DNA from 3 places in the Streptomyces sp. NPDC056452 genome. Region 1 is predicted to be linked to each of the others. Evidence: riboswitches for the same ligand, from Rfam matches in the RefSeq annotation. Region 1 holds a riboswitch; each other region holds the start of a gene.
The links. A riboswitch is a leader RNA that binds a small molecule or an ion and turns the genes downstream of it on or off. The one in region 1 is predicted to bind cobalamin.
Positions count from the first base shown of each region.

Region 1 (6,380 bases):
CCCCGGGACCGACGACGAACAGCCCGACCCCGACGAGGCCGGCTCGGGTCGCAACGCCGCCCGCAATGCCGGCGTTCACCCGGAACACCCGACCCCGGACGAGTCGACGGGGTGACGTCCGGTCCTCGTTCGCGAGAACGGGACAGGAGGCCCCAGGGTGCGGCGGCTCGCGCGAACGATGACGCGGGTGCCGAACGTGGACGTCGGCTGACGGGCACCGGCCCGGGCCGGTTCCTGCCCAGGTCGTGCCACCACGGCCACGACCTGGGCTCCTGGTCACAGGAACACGACGTTGCTCAACGACTGCAGAGCGCAGGCCTGTTGAACGTGAGCCGCTGCCGCCCGACAACGGCGACAGCGGCTCCTGCGCTCAGTTCCCTCAGGTGGTGAGGACGGAGTCGTCCTGAGGGCGCGCGCCCGGCAATTGGTGGCGTGCGGCGATGAGTGCGGCGTCGATGTCCCGGGTGCCCGTGGCCACGCAGAGCGTGTAGGCGACGTCGTCCATGCGTCGTTGCACCTCCGCGTCACCGTTCTCTGCGCGCAGAATGCGCAGGGTGTCGTACTGATCGACAAGGTTCCGCAGTACCGCAGGATGGGCCATCAGCACCGGAGTCTCCCTTTCGCTCGCTCACGAGTCATTCGGCGACCCGCCTACCCCAGTTCCTCACGTCCAGACCACCCTCTGAATGCCCGGGCGGATTCGAACCGTGGTCGTGCGGAGGCCGCTTCCGTCGGGGCACCCAGGCTGCCCCGACGGCAGGTCGGGACGGCGGCGACGGTGTCGTGGCAACGAGTTTCGGGAGCCCGGGTGCCGAACTGCCTCGAGTCGGCACCCGGCCGAAGCGGCGCAGGTTCCCTGCCGACTCCGTTGGCCGCGAGCGCCGGCGGCCGCATGGCGCAGGTCCGAGCCGGTCAGCACCCCCGCCGACCGGGCCCTTCGACCACGTGCGGCGCACGGCTCGATCAGAAGGCGAAGACCGGTCCTTCGCCCAGGCTTGCCTGCATCTCACACGCGTTGCCGAAGCCGGCCGACCAGGAGACGCTGCGGCCCTGCCACACACCGGTCACGTCGAGGACGACGGGGTCCCACTGGCGCGTGCACTTCCCGGGCGACCGCGGCGTGGTCAGCCGGGCGAACTCACCGTTGACCGCGCGCAGTTCGGAACACGCCGCAGCGGGCGCGGGGTGCGTGCCCTGCGGGCGGGGCGCGCAGCTCAGGGTGACGGCCCGCTGGACGGTGACCTCGTCGGCGCTGCCCTTGCCGACCGACAGGACGAGGGCCGACGGGGCGTAGAGGCTGGTCGGCTGAGCGGGCCGGCTCTGCGCGACGCCCATGGCTGCTGTGCCCGACAGGACGAGTGTGGAGACCGTGGCGATTACGCAGAATCTGCCGAGGTTGTAACGCATGCGTGAAGCTCCTTTGCGTGAAGTGGTGATTGCGGTGGGGAGTCTTGCGCCTGCGGGGAGTGAGTGCACATCGATCAGTTCTTTCCGGCCCAACCTCCGCGAGACGGACCTACCGAATGGCCGTTCGGGCAGCTCGGACGTGGTGTGAACGCCTCGTGCCGGGTGTCCGCCATATGGACAGGTTGCAGTGGTACAACCGCGAACTACCGCCTGACCTGCGGTGATGTCGATCTGGTTTTCGCGTGAAACCGCAGGCTTCGGCCGGAAAGCAGTGCTTGAGCAGCTCTGGAGGCGACCTGTGGTCGCGGCTTTCGGAGCGAACCGCCGAGGTCCGTCGGAGCTCTCGCCGGGTGTTCCACGGCGGCCGAGGGAGGCGTGCCGCGGAGGGGACGCGCCGAGGACAAGAGGCCCGGCGGAGCGAGCAGGACGGTAAATTCGAACAATGAGTCAACTGAGCGACCCGGCCCGCCAATCGCCGCCGGGGCGGGGCCGGCTTCTCGCCGTCAGCGACCTCCATCTCGGGATCACCGACAACCGTCCGATCGCCGACAAGCTGCACCCGTCGCACGACGATGACTGGCTCATCGTCGCGGGCGACGTGGCGGAGCAGGCCGAGGAGGTCGCACAGGCGCTGGAGATGCTGGCGGGCCGCTTCGCCCACGTGGTGTGGACCCCCGGCAACCACGAACTGTGGACCGTCGACAAGGATCCCGTACGACTGCGCGGACAGGCACGGTACGAGCACCTCGTCCAGGTGTGCCGCGAGCTCGGCGTGACGACACCGGAGGACCCGTACCCCCGGTGGCAGGGAGCGGACGGGCCGGTGGCCGTCGCCCCCGTGTTCCTGCTGTACGACTACACCTTCAGGGCCCCCGGAACGATGACCAAGGAAGAATCCCTGGCCAAGGCGCACGAGGCCGGCGTCGTCTGCACCGACGAGTACCTGCTCCACCCCGACCCCTACCCCGCCCGGGACGACTGGTGCCGGGCGCGGGTGGCGCAGACCGAGGAGCGGCTCGCCGCGCACGACCCGGACGTCCCTCTCGTCATCACCGGGCACTGGCCGCTGGTGCGCGAACCCACATCCGTCATGTGGTACCCGGAGTTCGCCCAGTGGTGCGGCACGGAACTGACGGCCGACTGGCACCGCCGCTTCAACGTCGCCGCCGTCGTCTACGGGCACCTCCACATCCCCCGTACGACCTGGTTCGACGGAGTGCGCTTCGAGGAGGTCTCGATCGGCTACCCCAGGGAGTGGCGCAAACGTGGCCACCCCCGTGGCCTGCTGCGTCAGATCCTTCCCTACACGGGCGAACAGCCCCCGGACGGGCCGGGGGAGGAGGCGTGATCGAGCAACTGGTGCCCGAGTACGTCGCCTGCGCGGACACCTTCGAGGCGGATGCTCCGGCGGGAACGCTCTACCCCGAGGAAGCGGAACTGGTCGCTCGCAGCGTGGACAAGCGCCGGCACGAGTTCGCGGCCGTGCGCGCCTGCGCGAGACGAGCCATGGCGGCCCTCGGGCTGCCGCCCACACCGGTGCTGCGCGGCCACCGGGGGGCGCCCCTGTGGCCCGAGGGCGTCGTGGGCAGCATGACGCACTGCGAGGGCTACCGAGCCGCGGTGCTGGCCCGGGCGTCCGAAGTGCGCGCACTCGGCATCGACGCGGAACCGGACGAAGCACTGCCGGCCGACGTGTGGGAGGTCATTTCGCTTCCGTCGGAGCGGCGGCGGATCGGGCCCGTGGCGGGCGGCGTGGCCCCCCATTGGGACCGGCTGCTCTTCAGCGCCAAGGAGAGCGTTTTCAAGACCTGGTACCCGCTCACCGGCATCGAGCTCGACTTCGACGAGGCCGAGGTCGAATTCCGCCGGGGTGAAGGGATTCGGCACCGGGGCACCTTCACGGCACAGCTGCACCGTACGGCGCCCGGGATACCGGGGTCGTTCGAGGGAAAGTGGCTGGTCCAGGACGGGTTCGCGGTTACCGCGATCGCCCTGCCCCACGTGCCTCCGGAGGGCGACCGCACCGCAGGTTCCACCGGCCCGACCGTCCGCTGAGCTCGGTGAGCGCGAGCGGGGGAACGTCGAGCCGCCAGAAGGCCTGTACCGGCAGATCCAGCGCCTGGACCACCGCCGCGCGGACGACCGCGGGTTCGACCACGGCCATGACCCGCACATCGCCGTCCCCGGCCAGGGTCTCCAGCCAACTGCCCACCCGGGCAGCCAGGTCCAGGAGCGACTCGCCCCCGTGCGGGGCGGCCGAAGGGTCGCTCAGCCAGGCGGACACGGCGTCGGGTTCGGCGGCGCTCACGTCAGACAGCCGTTGCCCGCTCCAGTGCCCCATGTGCCAGTCGCGGAGAGCAGGTTCGGCACGAGGGTCGAGCCCGAGCGCCTGAGCGGTCTGCCGGCAGCGCTCCGATGGACCGCGCACGTACCGGTCGGCTCCCGGTACGTCACCGGCGGCGTCCCCGGCCCTGCGCAGACCCGCCTCGTCCAACGGTGCGTCACCCTCGAAGCGCGCCTCCCTCGACGCGGCATTCATGGCCGGTGAGATCAACATCACCCGTACCGTCATGCTCGCCCTCCCCTTCTTGAACAACTGCCCGATGCGTAGGCGCCCCATGGGAACACGGCCCGCGCCGCGGGCCGTGACCGGGACGGTTGCACCGTGGCGGCGCCCGAGCAACAGGCGGTATGGTCGCGGCAACCAAGACGAGGTGTGAACGGAAGTCCGGTGAGAATCCGGCACGGTCGCGCCACTGTGTACCCGCTCGTTCTGCGGGAAAGTCAGACCCGGCACCTTCGTCTCAGGCACCACGACAGGGACGCGTGTTCCCACAGGAGGTTCTGCCATGGCACATTCTGCTGCCCCAGCTGCGATCGCACCCGCGATCACCCCCATCTCCCTGAAGGCTATTGCCCCCTGGGCCGTCTTCTTCGGCATCCTGATGCTCGTCCTGCTGTACTTCGTCGGAGCCGAGCAGGGCGCCACCGCGGTCTTCGCGGGCGAGTCCGTGCACGAGTGGGTCCACGACGGACGCCACCTCCTCGGATTCCCCTGCCACTGAAACTCCGGGAATCAGGGGAACGTTCCATGAACTCCGTATCGGTCAGAGCTCTGCTCGTCCGCGGCATGCTCGCCGGCCTCGTGGCCGGCGCGCTCGCCCTTGCCGTGGCCTACTTCCTCGGTGAGTCCCGCGTGGACGCCGCCATCGCGCTGGAAGAGTCACACACCCACGACCACGGCGGCGGCGAGGAACTCGTCAGCCGCACGATGCAGGCAACCGGCGGGCTCGCCACCGGTGTCCTCGTATTCGGCGTGGCCATCGGCGGCATCGCCGCACTCGTCTTCTGCTACGCCCTCGGCCGCATCGGCAGCTTCGGCCCGAGGGCCACGGCCGCACTCGTCGCGGGTGGGGCCCTGCTGACGGTGTACGTCGTGCCGTTCCTGAAGTACCCGGCGAACCCGCCGGCTGTCGGCAACCCCGACACCATCGGACAGCGCACCGGCATGTTCTTCCTGATGGTCGCGCTCAGCGTGCTGCTGGCCGTTGCCGCCGTGATCCTCGGCAAACGTCTCGCACCCCGTCTGGGCAACTGGAACGCGACGACTGCCGCAGGCGCCGGCTATGTCCTCCTGATCGGGCTCGCCTACGCCTTCCTGCCCTCGTTCAACGAGGTCGGCACGGACTTCCCGGCCAGCCTGCTGTGGGAGTTCCGGCTGTCCACGCTCGCCGTCCAGGCGACGCTCTGGACCGCCTTCGGTCTCGTCTTCGGCTACCTGACCGAGCGGCTTCTCGTACCGGCCGCCCGTACCGCGTCGTCGGCGGGTGACCGTACGGCACCCCGCCCGGCCGATGCCGTGAGCTGACCCGCGAGCCCCGTAGGGGCCTACGGCAAGTGAACCCGCCGGGATTCCCGGCGGGTTCCGTCATGTACGGGCTCCGGGCGGAGCCCGAAGTTCAGGCGTCAGGCGTCATGGTCCAGACGTCCGCCCGGTTCGTGCTCCAGTCGATACGGAAGTGCTTGAGCCGGTCGTCCTCGCCGACCAGCCGCATACCGGCCGCTGCCATGACGTGGTGCGACCGGGTGTTGTCGAGATCGGCGTCGCCCTTCACGGACGCGACCCCCTGGGAACGCGCGAAGGCCAGAAGGGCCCGTAGCGCTTCGGAGGCGTACCCCAGGCCACGAACCGAGGGGATCAAGCCGTAGCCGATCGTCACCCGGCCGTCGGAATCGGGCCTTCCGTGAAAGCCCACGCCACCTATCACGTGGCCGTCCGCGCGGCGGCGGATCTCGTAGGCGCCGAACGGCTGGGGGCTGCCGGCGTCCGCGCAGGTCTCCAGGAAGCGGCGGGCGACACCGCGGTCCCCGTCCCCGGGGTATCCGGGTGCCCAGAGCGTGCCTGCCGGCGGTTCACCCGCCTCCACCGATGCGGCTTCGGCCGCGCTCAGCGGGTGCAGCAGGAGGCGTGTCGTCATGAGGTTGTCCATGACAGGCCGGAGTATCACCTCCACAGGGGCCGACGCATGCGAGTTTCGGTACGCGACGGTACGTAGCGTCGCTACGGTAATGGTGTTAGCGTTGTTCGTGTCGGGTCGCGGAGACGGCCGGGGCCCCTCTATCGCAGGAGCAGGTCATGAGTGAGCAACAGCAGCACACCACCGCGCCGCGCAGGGTCGCCCTGGTCACCGGGGGCTCGCGAGGCATCGGCCGCGAGAGCGCCGAGCGGCTCGCGGCCGACGGATTCGCCGTCGTCGTCAACTACGCGGGCAACAAGACCGAGGCGGAAGCGGCCGTAGAGGCTGTCATCTCCGCAGGTGGCGAGGGATTCGCGTTTCAGGCGGACGTCGCCGACGAGACGGCCGTAGCCGCACTCTTCGACGCGGCCGAGGCCGCCTTCGGGGGGATCGACGTGGTCGTCCATGCCGCGGGAGTCATGACGCTCGCACCACTGGTCGACACCGACCTGGACG
Region 1 is NZ_JBHTRI010000014.1:142,985-149,364, reverse strand. It holds gene ACFQ6X_RS16630 (hypothetical protein) at 1-115, shown strand, start outside; gene ACFQ6X_RS16625 (DUF5133 domain-containing protein) at 380-607, opposite strand; gene ACFQ6X_RS16620 (subtilase-type protease inhibitor) at 964-1,407, opposite strand; gene ACFQ6X_RS16615 (metallophosphoesterase family protein) at 1,850-2,755, shown strand; gene ACFQ6X_RS16610 (4'-phosphopantetheinyl transferase) at 2,752-3,462, shown strand; gene ACFQ6X_RS16605 (histidine phosphatase family protein) at 3,386-3,979, opposite strand; adenosylcobalamin (AdoCbl) riboswitch at 4,115-4,212, shown strand; gene ACFQ6X_RS16600 (CbtB-domain containing protein) at 4,257-4,472, shown strand; gene ACFQ6X_RS16595 (CbtA family protein) at 4,499-5,275, shown strand; gene ACFQ6X_RS16590 (GNAT family N-acetyltransferase) at 5,367-5,897, opposite strand; gene ACFQ6X_RS16585 (SDR family oxidoreductase) at 6,044-6,380, shown strand, end outside.

Region 2 (6,380 bases), on a different contig from region 1:
GCGCTCCGCGCTGGCCCGGCCAGGCAGTGCCGCAACAGAGCCACCTCGACTTCACGGTCGAGGACCTGGACGAGGCGGAGTCCCTGCTGCTGGAGTTGGGCGCGACCAAGCCGGAGCACCAGCCGGGCGGGGACAGGTGGCGGGTCCTCACCGACCCGGCCGGGCATCCCTTCTGCCTGACCAGAACCTGACGCGGGAAGAACGAACGGCCGGCCCCGCGGTGCGCCTGTCAGTGCCTGCCGGTCCCGCCCCCTGGTTCAGAGGCCGGGACCGGATGTCCGGTGTGCGGCACCGAGGACGGCGCCGAGTGCGGCGGCAGCGTCGAGAAGGGCGCGGGAGCGAAGCGTGATGCTCGCGTCCCGGGCCGCCAGCCCGGCTCGGACGTCTTGCGACCGGTCTCCGCGCCTCAGCCCGGGCATCAGGTTCCGGAGCGGCCCGATGCGGTACCCGGCACTGCGGAGCTGGTGGACGATCCGGGCGTCCCGGGCCTGGGCCGGCGAGTACCGTCGGGTTCCTCGCGGGGGCACCCGGTCCGGGACGACGAGCCCCTCGGCGTCCCAGTGCCGCAATGCCGAAGGGCGCACTCCGAGCGCGGCGGCCAGTTCGGAGACATTCATGGAGTCCGAAGGGCGCACGTCTTCGACGGGCTCGGCAGAGATCGCTTCCGCGGCCTCCCTGGCGAGCCTGAGTTGCGCCCGTTCCCGGTCGAGTCGCGCGTGTGCCGCGTCGAGGAGTGCGAGTACCTCCGAGATCGGGCACCGGTGCAGGGCGCGAACGATTCGCTTGGCCTCGACCGGGCCTGTGCCGACGGCGAGGGCCCGGTAGGCCAGCGCGGAGTGCAGGTGGACCTCTTCGTAGATCCGGTAACCCGCGGTGGTGCGCGTCGCGGGCGGCAGGACACCGTCGCGCTCGAGATTGCGCACCTGCTGAACCGAGCATCCGGCACGACGCGCGACATCGACGGTGCGCATGACCGGCGATTTGAGAGTTCCCACCAGCAGTGCTCCTGCCTTCCGACCGTCGTTCGCCTCAAAGTCTCCACGAGCACATTAATGAAACGCTTGAAGACATGAACATCGACGAGATCATCGGCTTTCTGGGAAACCTCGACGGGGTCCTGGCCATCAGTCCGGGCCCCGACGACGGCTCACCGGAGATCAGCTGGGGAGACACGTTCTTCTACTACTCTCCTGGCGGTGTCGCGCCGGGAGCGACCCAGCCGTTCGCGACGATCGTGACGAAGAACTATCCGGGCGACGCGAGTTCGCGCCTGGACCGCCCGGACACCTTCCGCGTCAATATCGCGGCGGGGAAGGAAGCCTTCGTCGCCCGGACCGGCCACGCGCCGCGCGAACCAGGCGTCGACGACGACCCCGGCGTCACCGATACCGTGATCGCACATCCCGTCTACGGCTCCGCCGGCTGGCTCGCGGTGGTGAACCCGGGCCCCCGGACCGGCACGGCGACCCGCGAGCTGCTCCACGCCGCCTATCGACTCGCACGTTCACGCCACGAGCGACGCACCGGGTAGCGCCGATCCGGTCGGCCGGATGCCGGCCGGACGAGCGTGCCGTCAGCCGCCCGGGGCCGGGCCCGGATCCGCCTGCTGCGCCCAGGGCGACGGCTCGCCGAACGGATCCCGGTGGCTCACGTCACGTTCCGGAGTGTGAACAATGGCGGCCGAGGGGCGGCTCGCCCTCTAGCCTTGCCCGTGCAACTGGTTCGCCCTGTCCGCCAGGCAGGCGCGTCGCAAGAGGGAACCCGGTGGGAATCCGGGACTGCCCCGCAGCGGTGAGTGGGAACGACCTCCGTCATACGCACTGGATTCCGAATGGAGTCCGGGAAGCGACGGCCAGTAGGAATCTGCCCCGGCAGATGCGCCCGCGAGTCCGAAGACCTGCCAGTTGCCCGTACGTGACCTACCACGTGCGGATATCCCGGTGACCTCGTGGGCGGGTCGGCGTACATACCGGACGGAACCTCACGCCGTGGCGTGCCCAGGATCCGTCCGGTTCGTCCTCCCTTCGCGTCCGTGTCCCGTCCCGGGATCTCAGGAGTCGTCTCGCGAAGGAGATTTCCGTGACAACGAAGTCCGCAGCAGCGGCATCGGCGGCGCACGCCACCGTGTACGGCTACCCCCGCCAGGGCCCGGACCGGGAGCTGAAGAAGGCCGTCGAGGGTTACTGGAAGGGCCGCGTCACCGCCGACGCCCTCCGCCGGACCGCGGCGGACCTGCGCCGCTCCACCTGGCGGCAGCTGGCCGGGGCCGGCGTCCACGAAGTGCCGACCGGCGACTTCTCGTACTACGACCACGTCCTGGACACGAGCGTCATGGTCGGCGCTGTCCCCCCGCGGCACCGTGCGGCCGTCGGATCCGACGCTTCCCCGAGCTCTCGGCTTCGCTCGAGCAGGGGATGCCCCATGGACGTCTACTTCGCGATGGCCCGCGGCACTCAGGATGTCGCGCCGCTCGAGATGACCAAGTGGTTCGACACCAACTACCACTACCTCGTACCGGAGCTCGGACCGGACACCGTCTTCACCACCGACTCCACCAAGCAGGTCACCGAGCTCAAGGAGGCCCTCGCGCTGGGTCTCGCCGCCCGCCCTGTGCTGGTCGGTCCGGTCACCTACCTCCTGCTGGCCAAACCCGCTCCCGGGGTGGCCGCGGACTTCCGACCGCTGACTCTCCTGGACCGGCTGCTGCCGGTCTACGCCGAGGTGCTCGCCGACCTCCGCGCCGCCGGTGCCCAGTGGGTGCAGCTCGACGAGCCCGCCCTGGTCCAGGACCGCACGCCGGCCGAACTCGACGCCGCTGCCCGCGCCTACCGTGAACTCGGCGGTCTCGCCGACCGCCCCAAGGTGCTCGTCGCCTCCTACTTCGACCGGCTCGGCGACGCCCTCCCCGTGCTGGCGAAGGCCCCGGTCGAGGGCCTCGCCCTCGACTTCACCGGCGCCGCCGCCGCGAACCTCGACGCGCTGGCCTCGGTGGGCGGGCTCCCCGGCAAGCGGCTCATCGCCGGAGTGGTCGACGGGCGCAACATCTGGATCAACGACCTCGAGCGGTCGCTGTCCACCCTGGGTACGCTCCTGGGTCTCGCCGGCCGGGTCGATGTGGCCGCCTCCTGCTCCCTCCTGCACGTTCCGGTGGACGCGGCGGCCGAGCGGGACATCGACCCGCAGATCCTGCGCTGGCTCGCCTTCGCCCGGCAGAAGACGACGGAGATCGTCACCCTGTCCAAGGGCCTCTCCCAGGGCACCGGCGCCATCGCCGCGGAGCTCGCGGCCAACCGGGCCGACCTCGCCTCGCGGGCGAACTCCCCGATCACCCGCGACCCTGCCGTACGGGCCAGGGCCGCGGCCGTCACCGACACGGACGGCCGCCGCTCCCAGCCCTACGAGGAGCGGGCAGCCGCGCAGCGCGCCCACCTCGGCCTGCCTCTGCTGCCCACCACGACGATCGGCTCCTTCCCGCAGACCGCCGAACTGCGCACGGCCCGCGCCGATCTGCGGTCCGGCCGTATCGACTCCGCCGCTTACGAGCAGCGCATCGAGAGCGAGATCCGCGACGTCCTCTCCTTCCAGGAGAAGGCGGGCATCGACGTCCTCGTGCACGGCGAGCCCGAACGCAACGACATGGTGCAGTACTTCGCCGAGCAGCTCACCGGCTACCTCGCCACCCAGCAGGGCTGGGTCCAGTCCTACGGAACCCGCTACGTCCGCCCGCCGGTGCTGGCGGGCGACATCTCCCGGCCGCATCCGATGACGGTGCGCTGGACCTCGTACGCCAACTCGCTCACCGACCGTCCGGTCAAGGGCATGCTGACCGGGCCGGTGACCATGCTCGCCTGGTCCTTCGTCCGGGACGACCAGCCGCTCGGCGACACTGCGCGCCAGGTTGCGCTCGCCCTGCGCGACGAGGTGAACGACCTCGAATCGGCGGGCACTTCGGTCATCCAGGTGGACGAACCCGCCCTGCGCGAGACCCTTCCCCTGCGCGCCGCCGACCGTCGCGCCTACCTGGAGTGGGCCACCGAGTCCTTCCGTCTCACCACCGGGGGCGTACGCCCGGACACCCAGATCCACACCCACATGTGCTACGCGGAGTTCGGCGACATCGTCCAGGCGATCGATGATCTCGACGCCGACGTCATCAGCCTGGAGGCCGCCCGCTCCCATATGCAGGTGGCCCGCGAGCTGGCCGCTCACGGCTACCCGCGCGAGGCCGGGCCGGGCATCTACGACATCCACTCCCCTCGGGTGCCGAGTGCCGAGGAGGCAGCCGCCCTCCTGCGCAAGGGGCTCGAAGCCATCCCGGCGGAGCGTCTGTGGGTCAATCCCGACTGCGGCCTGAAGACCCGCGGCTGGCCCGAGACCCGTGCGTCGCTGGAGAACCTGGTCGCGGCCGCCCGCACGGTGCGGGCCGAACTGCCGCAGTCCTGATGTGAGTCGAGGGCCGGAAGCCGGGTGCGGAAGCACCTGCCTCCCGGCCCTCGACGCCGGACAACCTGAACCAGCCCACCGAAAGTTAGGTTAGGCTAATCTAAGGAGCTACGGAGTTCGCACGCAGTCGTGCACGCGTCATCAGGGAGGGGAAACGCCCATGGGCCTGCCCGACGTCGACTCCTACCCGATGCCGGCCGCCACCGCCCTTCCCCGCTCGCGTGCCGCGTGGCGAATCGATCCCGCACGGGCCGCACTGCTGGTCCACACCATGCAGAACCACTTCGTCGACATGTTCCCGGCAGGGCGTTCCCCCGTGGTGGAGCTCGTGGACAACATCGCGGCACTCCGGGAACTCGCGGGGAGGCTGGGCATACCGGTCGTCTTCACCGCCGAACCGGCCGGACAACTGCCGGGACAACGTGGGCTCGTCGGCGAACTGTGGGGCCCCGGCATCGGGGGCGAACCGGAGGCCGCCGCAGTCGTCGCGCCCCTCGCACCTCGCGCCGGCGAGCATCTGCTGGCCAACGTGCGCCCCAACGCCTTCCTGCGCAGCCATCTCGGCAGACTGCTGCGTGCACAGGCCCGCGACCAGCTCATCGTCTGCGGGCTGCACGCACACCGTGGCGTCCTGCTGACGGCCACGGACGCCTTCATGAACGACATCCAGCCGTTCGTCGTCGCCGACGCGGTGGCCGACTTCTCCGCCGAGCAGCATGCCAGGGCCCTCGACTGGGCCGCGGACAGCGGCGTGGTCTGCACGACGGACCGTCTACTGCGTGATCTTCTCCCGCACCGGGAGCCGAAGAACGCGTGACCACTCGTGAATTCAAGAAAGCAGGAGCAGCGATGAGACCGGTCGTCACGGACCGCGCGGACGCGGACCAGTCCGGTGGGCTGCTTCTCCGGCCGGAACGGCGGGGCACCGCCGTCGTCATCAAGTTCGGCGGCAACGCCATGGTCGACGCGAGCCTGCAGCGGACATTCGCCCAGGACGTCGTGGAGTTGTGGCGTGCGGGCCTGCGCCCGGTCGTCGTGCACGGCGGCGGGCCGCAGATCAGCTCGATGCTCGACCGACTTGGCCTGGAGACCCGCTTCGAGGCGGGCCTGCGGGTGACCACGCCGGAGACCATGGAGGTGGTCCGCATGGTGCTGACCGGCCGGGTCCAGCGGGAACTGGTCGGGCACATCAACGACCACGGGCCGTACGCCGTGGGCATGACGGGCGAGGACGCGCACACGATGACGGCCGTGCGCCGGCCCGCCTGGGTGGACGGCCGGCCGGTGGACATCGGTCTCGTCGGCGACGTCGTGGACGTGAACCCGGGCATGGTGCGGGCGCTCCTCGACCAGGGGCACATCCCGGTGGTCTCCCCCGTGGCCCGCGGTGAGGACGGGCAGGTCTACAACGTCAACGCCGATCTCGCGGCGTCGGCCCTGGCCGTTGCCCTCGGAGCCGAACGGCTGGTGGTCCTCACCGACGTGGAGGGACTGTACGCGAACTGGCCGTACAGCACCGAGGTGATCGAACGTCTGACAGCCGACGCACTCGACAAGATGCTGCCGGGGCTGGCGAGCGGCATGCTGCCGAAGATGGAGGGCTGCCTTCAGGCCGTGCGCGGCGGCGTGCGCACGGCTCATGTGCTCGACGGCCGCGTTCCGCACGCGGTGCTGCGTGGCGTGCTCGGCGAGAACGGCCCCGGCACCACCGTGGTCCCTGACGACAGCCCGGACCACGACGAACAGACCGGCTGACCGCAGGCGCCCGTCCCTGAAGCCGAGCCGGGGGCGGGATCAACACCACCCGTGCCGAATGCGAGCATGCGCGAAAGGACTTCACCGGCGCCATCGCGCGGTGAGGTCCGGCGGCGGAAACCGCCGGACGCGGACGTGCCGACGGTCACAGGGCCCTGGCGAGGATCCTTGCGTTGCGCCGG
Region 2 is NZ_JBHTRI010000026.1:47,237-53,616, forward strand. It holds gene ACFQ6X_RS24425 (VOC family protein) at 1-191, shown strand, start outside; gene ACFQ6X_RS24430 (MerR family transcriptional regulator) at 258-995, opposite strand; gene ACFQ6X_RS24435 (DUF6194 family protein) at 1,070-1,531, shown strand; cobalamin riboswitch at 1,702-1,920, shown strand; gene metE (5-methyltetrahydropteroyltriglutamate--homocysteine S-methyltransferase) at 2,080-4,443, shown strand; gene ACFQ6X_RS24445 (isochorismatase family protein) at 4,604-5,260, shown strand; gene argB (acetylglutamate kinase) at 5,293-6,198, shown strand; gene ACFQ6X_RS24455 (GNAT family N-acetyltransferase) at 6,344-6,380, opposite strand, start outside.
Region 2: another riboswitch for cobalamin. It lies ahead of metE (5-methyltetrahydropteroyltriglutamate--homocysteine S-methyltransferase); the one in region 1 lies ahead of ACFQ6X_RS16600 (CbtB-domain containing protein).

Region 3 (6,380 bases), on a different contig from region 1:
CAGTGTAGGACGGGTGTACGTCGACGACGACACCGGCAAGCCCGACTGGATCACGGTCAAGACCGGCATGTTCGGCATGAAGGAGAGCTTCGTACCGCTCGCCGGAGCCCGTCGCGTGGGCTCCGACCTGCACGTCTCGCACGCGAAGGACCGCGTCAAGGACGCCCCCAGGGTGGACGCCGACGCGCATCTCTCCGTGGCCGAGGAGGAAGAGCTCTACCGGCACTACGGCATGACCAGGAAGACCACCGCAGGTGCGGGCGGCGACGCGCGCACCACGTCCGGCACCGGAACGGCAGCCATGGGCGCCGCCGGAGCCGCAGGAGCGGCCGGAGCCGCGGGAACGGCCCGCCCCAAGACGACCGGCAAGGCGACAGCGGTCGGCACCACGGGCGCAGCCACCTCGGGCGCAGGCATGGGCAGGCACCGTGACACGGAGGCGTCCTCCACGTCGCGCCCGCTCGCCGGAGCCGGAGCCGAACGGTCCGCCGCGGGCGCCGGGGGACGGGAGGAGATGGTCCGTTCCGAGGAACAGCTCCTCGTCGGTACGGAGGAGTACGAGAGCGGGAAGGCGCATCTGCACAAGTACGTCGTGACCGAGAACGTCACCCGGACCGTACCCGTGTCCCACGAGGAAGTACGCGTGGTGCGCGAACCCATGCGGTCGGGCGAGAAGTCGACCGGGACGACGAGCATCGGCGAAGAGGACGTCGAAGTCACCCTGCACGCCGAACGCGCCACCGTCCGCAAGGAGGCCGTCCCGGTGGAGCGCGTCCGCCTCGAAACCAACAAGGTCACCGAACAGAAGGAAGTCTCCGCCGAACTCCGCAAGGAGAAGATCGACTACGCGGACGGCAAGGACATGGGCAGCGGCAAGGACACGGGCGGCGAGTTCGGCCAGGGACGCCGCCGCTGACCCCCTCACTCAGCGGCGACAGGCCGCGCGACAAGCAGCGAGGGGCGGACCCGGACGACGCGGGCCCGCCCCTTCGCCGTCGGTCACCCGGAGACCGGGCCGCCCGCGGCGGCCCCCGGCAGGAAGCGCACCGACGGCCTGCCGTCCGGCCCGTCGGGCGTCACCACCGCCCGTACCCGGTAGACGTCCGCGACGAGTTCCCCGGTGATCACCTCCGCGGGCGTTCCGCAGGCCACCACCCGTCCCTCCTTCAGCACGGTGACGCGGTCGCAGAACATCGCGGCCAGGTTGAGGTCGTGCAGCGCCACCACAGCGGTGACGGGCAGTGCGGAGACGAGGGCCAGCAGCTCCAGTTGGTGCTGGATGTCGAGATGGTTCGTCGGCTCGTCCAGGAGGAGTTCACGAGGCCGCTGCGCGAGTGCACGGGCGATCTGGACGCGCTGGCGCTCACCGCCGGACAGGGTGTGCCAGGACTGCTCGGTGCGGTCGGCCAGGCCTGTACGCTCCAGCGCCTCACGCACGGCGTCCTCGTCCTCGCGGCCGGGCGCCGTCCAGGCACGGCGGTGCGGGATGCGGCCGAGGCGGACGACGTCCAGGACACTCAACTCGACCTGGGTCGTTGCGTGCTGGTCGACCACGGCGACGCGTCGGGCGACGGTGCGGCGGCCGGTCTCCGCGAGGGTACGGCCGTCGAGGGTCACCGCGCCCGCGCCCGGGCCGAGGACGCCGGCCATGATGCGGAGCAGTGTGGACTTGCCGGATCCGTTGGGCCCCAGGAGTCCGACCGTGGCACCGGGCGGCGGCGCGATGTCCACTCCGTCGAGGACGATCCGCCCGCCCGCTTCCCGCGTCACGCGCTCGGCCCGCAGGCCCTCGGTCGCGGCGGCGGTCATGTGGCCCTCCGGGTGCGGTACAGGACCAGCACGAAGGCGGGCACACCGATGAGGGCGGTGACCACTCCGACCGGTACCTCCTGCGGGTCTAGGACGGTGCGGGCCAGGGTGTCGACCCAGACCAGGAACACCGCCCCGGCGAGCGCGGTGACCGGCAGGAGACGCCGGTGCCCCGAGCCGGTCAGGGCGCGGGCCGCGTGCGGCAGGACGAGGCCGACGAAGCCGATGGCGCCCGCCGAGCTGACGAGCGCCGCGGTCAACAGCGCAGTGGTGCAGAGCAGCACGATTCTGGTGCGGGCGACATGGACGCCGAGGGTGGCCGCCGCGTCCTGGCCGAAGGCGAAGGCGTCGAGCGTACGGGCGTGTCCGAGGCAGATCAGCAGTGCCACGGCGAGCACTGCCGCGCACATCCACACATCGGTCCAGCCGACCCCGCTCAGGGAGCCGAGCAGCCAGAACAGCACACCGCGGGTCTGCTCGGCGTCGGCGGCGGTCATCACGACGAAGGAGGTGAGCGCGGAGAAGAGCTGCATCGCCGCCACACCGGAGAGGACGACCCGGTCGGTCGTCCCGCCGAGCGTGTGGCTGAGCAGCAGAACGAGGGCGAACGAGCAGAGGGCGCCGATGAAGGCACCGGCCGAGATCGACACCGCTCCCCCCACCCGCTCCGAGGATGACGACCACGACCGCTCCGGTGGACGCCCCCGAGGAGACACCGAGGACGAACGGGTCGGCGAGCGGGTTGCGCAGCAGTGACTGCATGACGGTGCCGCACACCGCGAGTCCGGCTCCGCACACCGCGGCGAGCAGGGTGCGGGGCATGCGCAGGTTCCAGATGATCCCGTCCCGGATCGGGCTGAGCCGCGAGTCCCCGGGGCCGAGATGGGCCGCCACCGCGGACCAGACGTCCGGGACCGAGATCCGGGCGGGCCCGATGGTGACGGCGACCGCGACGGACAGGAGCAGGAGCGCCGTCCCGCAGCTCCACAGGAGGCCGTCGCGCAGGACACGGACACCGGCCGGGCGTGACACCGGTGCCTCCGGTGCGCGTACGCCGGCGGCCTGTCGGGTGTCGGTCACCCCGCGAGCCCGAAGCCGCGCAGCCCTGCGGCCACGAGCTCCACGCCTTCGACGGTACGGATGGAGGGGTTCATGGCCTGGCCGCTGAGGAGGACGTAGCGTTTGTGCCGGACGGCGTCCATGTTCCTCGTGGCGGGATTGGACTCCAGGAACTGGATCTTCTTCTCGGCGCTCTCGGCGGTCTGCGACTTGCGGGTCAGGTCGCCGATGACCAGGACGTCGGGGTTGCGGTCGGCGACGGTCTCCCAGTTGATCTGGGGCCACTCCTCGTGGGTGTCGTCGAAGACGTTCTTCGCGCCGAGCTCCTCGGTGATGATGCCGGGCGCCCCGCAGCAGCCCGCGAGGTAGGGCGACTCGGCGTTGGCGAACCAGTAGAGCAGGGTGGCGTCCGATGCCTCGATGCCTGCGGTCGCCTTGCCGATACGTGCCCGGAGGCGGGCGACGAGCTCGTCACCGCGTTCCTGGACGCCGAACACCTTGGCCAGATCGTGCACTTCGGTGTAGACGCTCTCCATGGTCAGCGGCTTCGTACGGGAACCGTCCCCGCCTTTGCTGTTGTCCTTGGCGGTGCAGTCGGCCGGCGAGACGTAGGTGGGGACGCCGAGGTCCTCGAACTGTTCGCGGGGCGCGACACCGCCCTTGCCGAGCGTCGATTCGAACGAGGAGCTGATGAAGTCGGGTTCCTTGTCGAGGACCTTCTCCGAAGAGGGCCGGTTCTCGGCGATGCGGGGGACGCTCGCACTGGCCTTCTCCAGGCCCTTCATCACCGGATCGGTCCAGGTGGAGGTGCCCGCCAGCCGGTCGGCGAGGCCGAGCGAGAGCAGGATCTCCGTCGACCCCTGGTCCAGGGAGACCGCGTGGTGCGGGGCGGCCGCGACGGTGACGGTGCGTCCGCAGTTCTTCAGCGTCACGGGGTAACCGGCGGCGCCGGCGTCCTGCGTCGTCTTGTCGGACGAACCGCCACCGCAGGCGGTCAGCAGGACAAGTCCCGCCGTGAGCAGGGCGGTTCGGCGTACGGTACTGGCTATGGGCGGCACTGGGTCCCTCTGCGTCCTGGGGCTCATGCGCGGAGCCCGGTACGAAGCACCGCTCCCGGTACGGGAAACGGGTGCCAGCAGGTTTTCGGACTCGGGTTCATCCGGACGGGACGCCTTCCCGGACCCCGAGGGTGTCCAGTGGCCGTGGCCCCGCCCGTCCCCCTCACCGCTGCGCGTCAGCTCCGGTTTCGCACCGGATTCCCTGACTCCACGTGGAGTGTGACTGGCCTCTGCAAGCTATCACGCAGCTGAACGCAGGCCTCGGGGGCCGCGGCCGGCACGGCGGGTGGGGCGTCCCCCGCACCGGCCCCTCCTCGACCGGGACCTGCGCTCGGGGTCAGGACCTGCGCCGAACCGATTCTCCGGCTCTCACGTGCGGCGTCCACGCCGGCGGGCGAGTACGGACGCCGTGCCCCAGTACGCGAGCAGGACAACCCGCAGGCCGAGGATCTCGGCGGCCTCGCGCACACGCCGGGCCCCGGCCGCACCGGGTGGTGTCCGGACGGGCCGTCGGCCGCTCACCGTGCGGCCGGCGGCGAGGGCTCGGCCGGGCCCCGGTGCCAGGGGCCGTCCGGGTCGTCGTACGCGTCGGCGTAGTCCGGTCCTGCGATCGGCCAGTCGGCGAGCAGCTCTTCCGGCAGCGCGAAGGACTCGACCAGTTCGGGTGCGTGTGCGGCGACGGCCGCGATCAGTTCCTCGGTGGCCTCGGGCAGTTCGTCGACCTGCTGGGCGGTCAGGTGACCTGCCGCCAGCAGGTCCCCGCTGTTGCGTGCCACCCACTGGAGGGCGAACAGCCGCTGCAGCTCGGCCAGTCGCTCCCGGGCGGCCCCCTCGGGGAGCGTGGCCAGTGCCTCGGCGTACCCCTCGGCCGCCTGTCGGTACGCGTGGGCCTCGACCCCGCGCAGGGCGGCACCGGAGGCCGCGTTCCACCGCGCGAGCGCGTCGTCGTGCGGTGCCCGGAGCGCGCGTTCCCTGGCCCGGGTGAACCAGATCTCCTCCACCGCGTCGAGGAGCCTGCCGAGGAACCGGGGGTCGGCCAGCTCACCGGGGGTCCGGTCGGCCGGGATGTTGCCGGTCCCGTCCGCCGGGTCCTGCGAGGGGTCACCGGGTGCCGGTCCGGCGGCGAAGAACATGTCCGCCGCCGCCTTCGCGTGGACGGCGAGGTTGTCGCCCTCGGCCGTGATGGCGCCTTCGACCCCGGTGACCAGCTCCGTCATGCCGTTGTTCTCCAACAACGCCTGCGCACCGCAGCGTTCACGGCACTCGACGATGACCGCGCGGGCCTGCCAGGTGATCCACCCCTTGGCGACCGCCACCAGGCGTTCCGCCTCCGCCCTGTCCTCACCGGAGCGGCGCTCCCACCGGTCCAGAGCCCGGCGGTGCAGCAGGCTCATGGCGAAGACCGTGGCCATGGCCGAGGCGAGCGGCCCGTGGTGGGTCCGGTGGGCGTTCACCGGAATCTGCCCGGCACCCCGGGTGCCGGAGATCATGCGATGGCCGCCGTAGCGGACGGCGACCGCCAGCGTGGCGCGGGCGGATCCGGCCGCGCAGGCGCTCATGGAGATCCGCCCCGGGGTCACACGGCCGATGGATGTCAGGAAGCGGCGCCGCCGGTCGGCGGGGGTACTGCTGAACCCTCCGTCCCCGCCCGGCATCCTCCCGTCTCCCAGCAAGGCGTCCCGCCCCACGAACAGCCGGTCGAACGAGGTCAGGCAGTGGTCCACGGGGCTGCCCATCCGGGCCGGCAGGCGCCGGACCCGTACCCCTGGAAGGGCCTGTACGTCGTCGGTGAGCGGCACCAGGAAGAGGTGGACGCCGTGGTCCGTCCCGTCGGCGAGAAGGCGTGCGGCGACGAGCCCGGTCTTCGGTCCTCCCGCAGGACTGGTGTTGGGCATGAACTTCTGCGCCCCCGCGTTCGGGGTGTGCAGGACGAACCCGTCCCGCTCGCGGTCGTACGTCGCGGTCGTCTCCAGGGACGCCGCGTCGTTGCCGTGCGCCACCTCCGTACAGAGGAAGGCGCCGATGCGCCGCATCCCCAGAAAGTCGGACAGATCGCGGTCCGTGCCGGCGTCGTGGTCGAGAAGACTGCCGAGGAAGAGGCTGTAGTGGATGCCCGCAACGGTGGTGAGCGCGGGGTCCACCGGGCCCAGCCATTCGTGCAGGGCGGCCAGCGCGCGCGGGTCGGCGGCGAGGCGGGCTCCGCTGTCGAGGGACCGGTTGAGGATCCGCAGCCGGTCGTAGGCGAGGGAGAGCCGCTCTTCGGGGGTACCGCCCGCGGGGCGGCGGAACGGTTCTGTACTGATCAGCCGCCGCCAGAAGCCGTGCTCCCGGCGGAAGTCCGCGCCGAGGAGGACTCCGGTCAGCAGATCGGCCGTGGACGGTTGGACGGTGTCGGTAAGGGTCACGGTCATGAAGGACTAAACGACCGGGGCGGGCGGGAGGACACCGGCGGCC
Region 3 is NZ_JBHTRI010000023.1:34,854-41,233, reverse strand. It holds gene ACFQ6X_RS22560 (PRC and DUF2382 domain-containing protein) at 1-916, shown strand, start outside; gene ACFQ6X_RS22555 (ABC transporter ATP-binding protein) at 1,000-1,809, opposite strand; partial or broken gene ACFQ6X_RS22550 (FecCD family ABC transporter permease) at 1,806-2,841, opposite strand; gene ACFQ6X_RS22545 (ABC transporter substrate-binding protein) at 2,886-3,953, opposite strand; cobalamin riboswitch at 3,985-4,169, opposite strand; gene ACFQ6X_RS22540 (acyl-CoA dehydrogenase) at 4,445-6,337, opposite strand.
Region 3: another riboswitch for cobalamin. It lies ahead of ACFQ6X_RS22545 (ABC transporter substrate-binding protein); the one in region 1 lies ahead of ACFQ6X_RS16600 (CbtB-domain containing protein).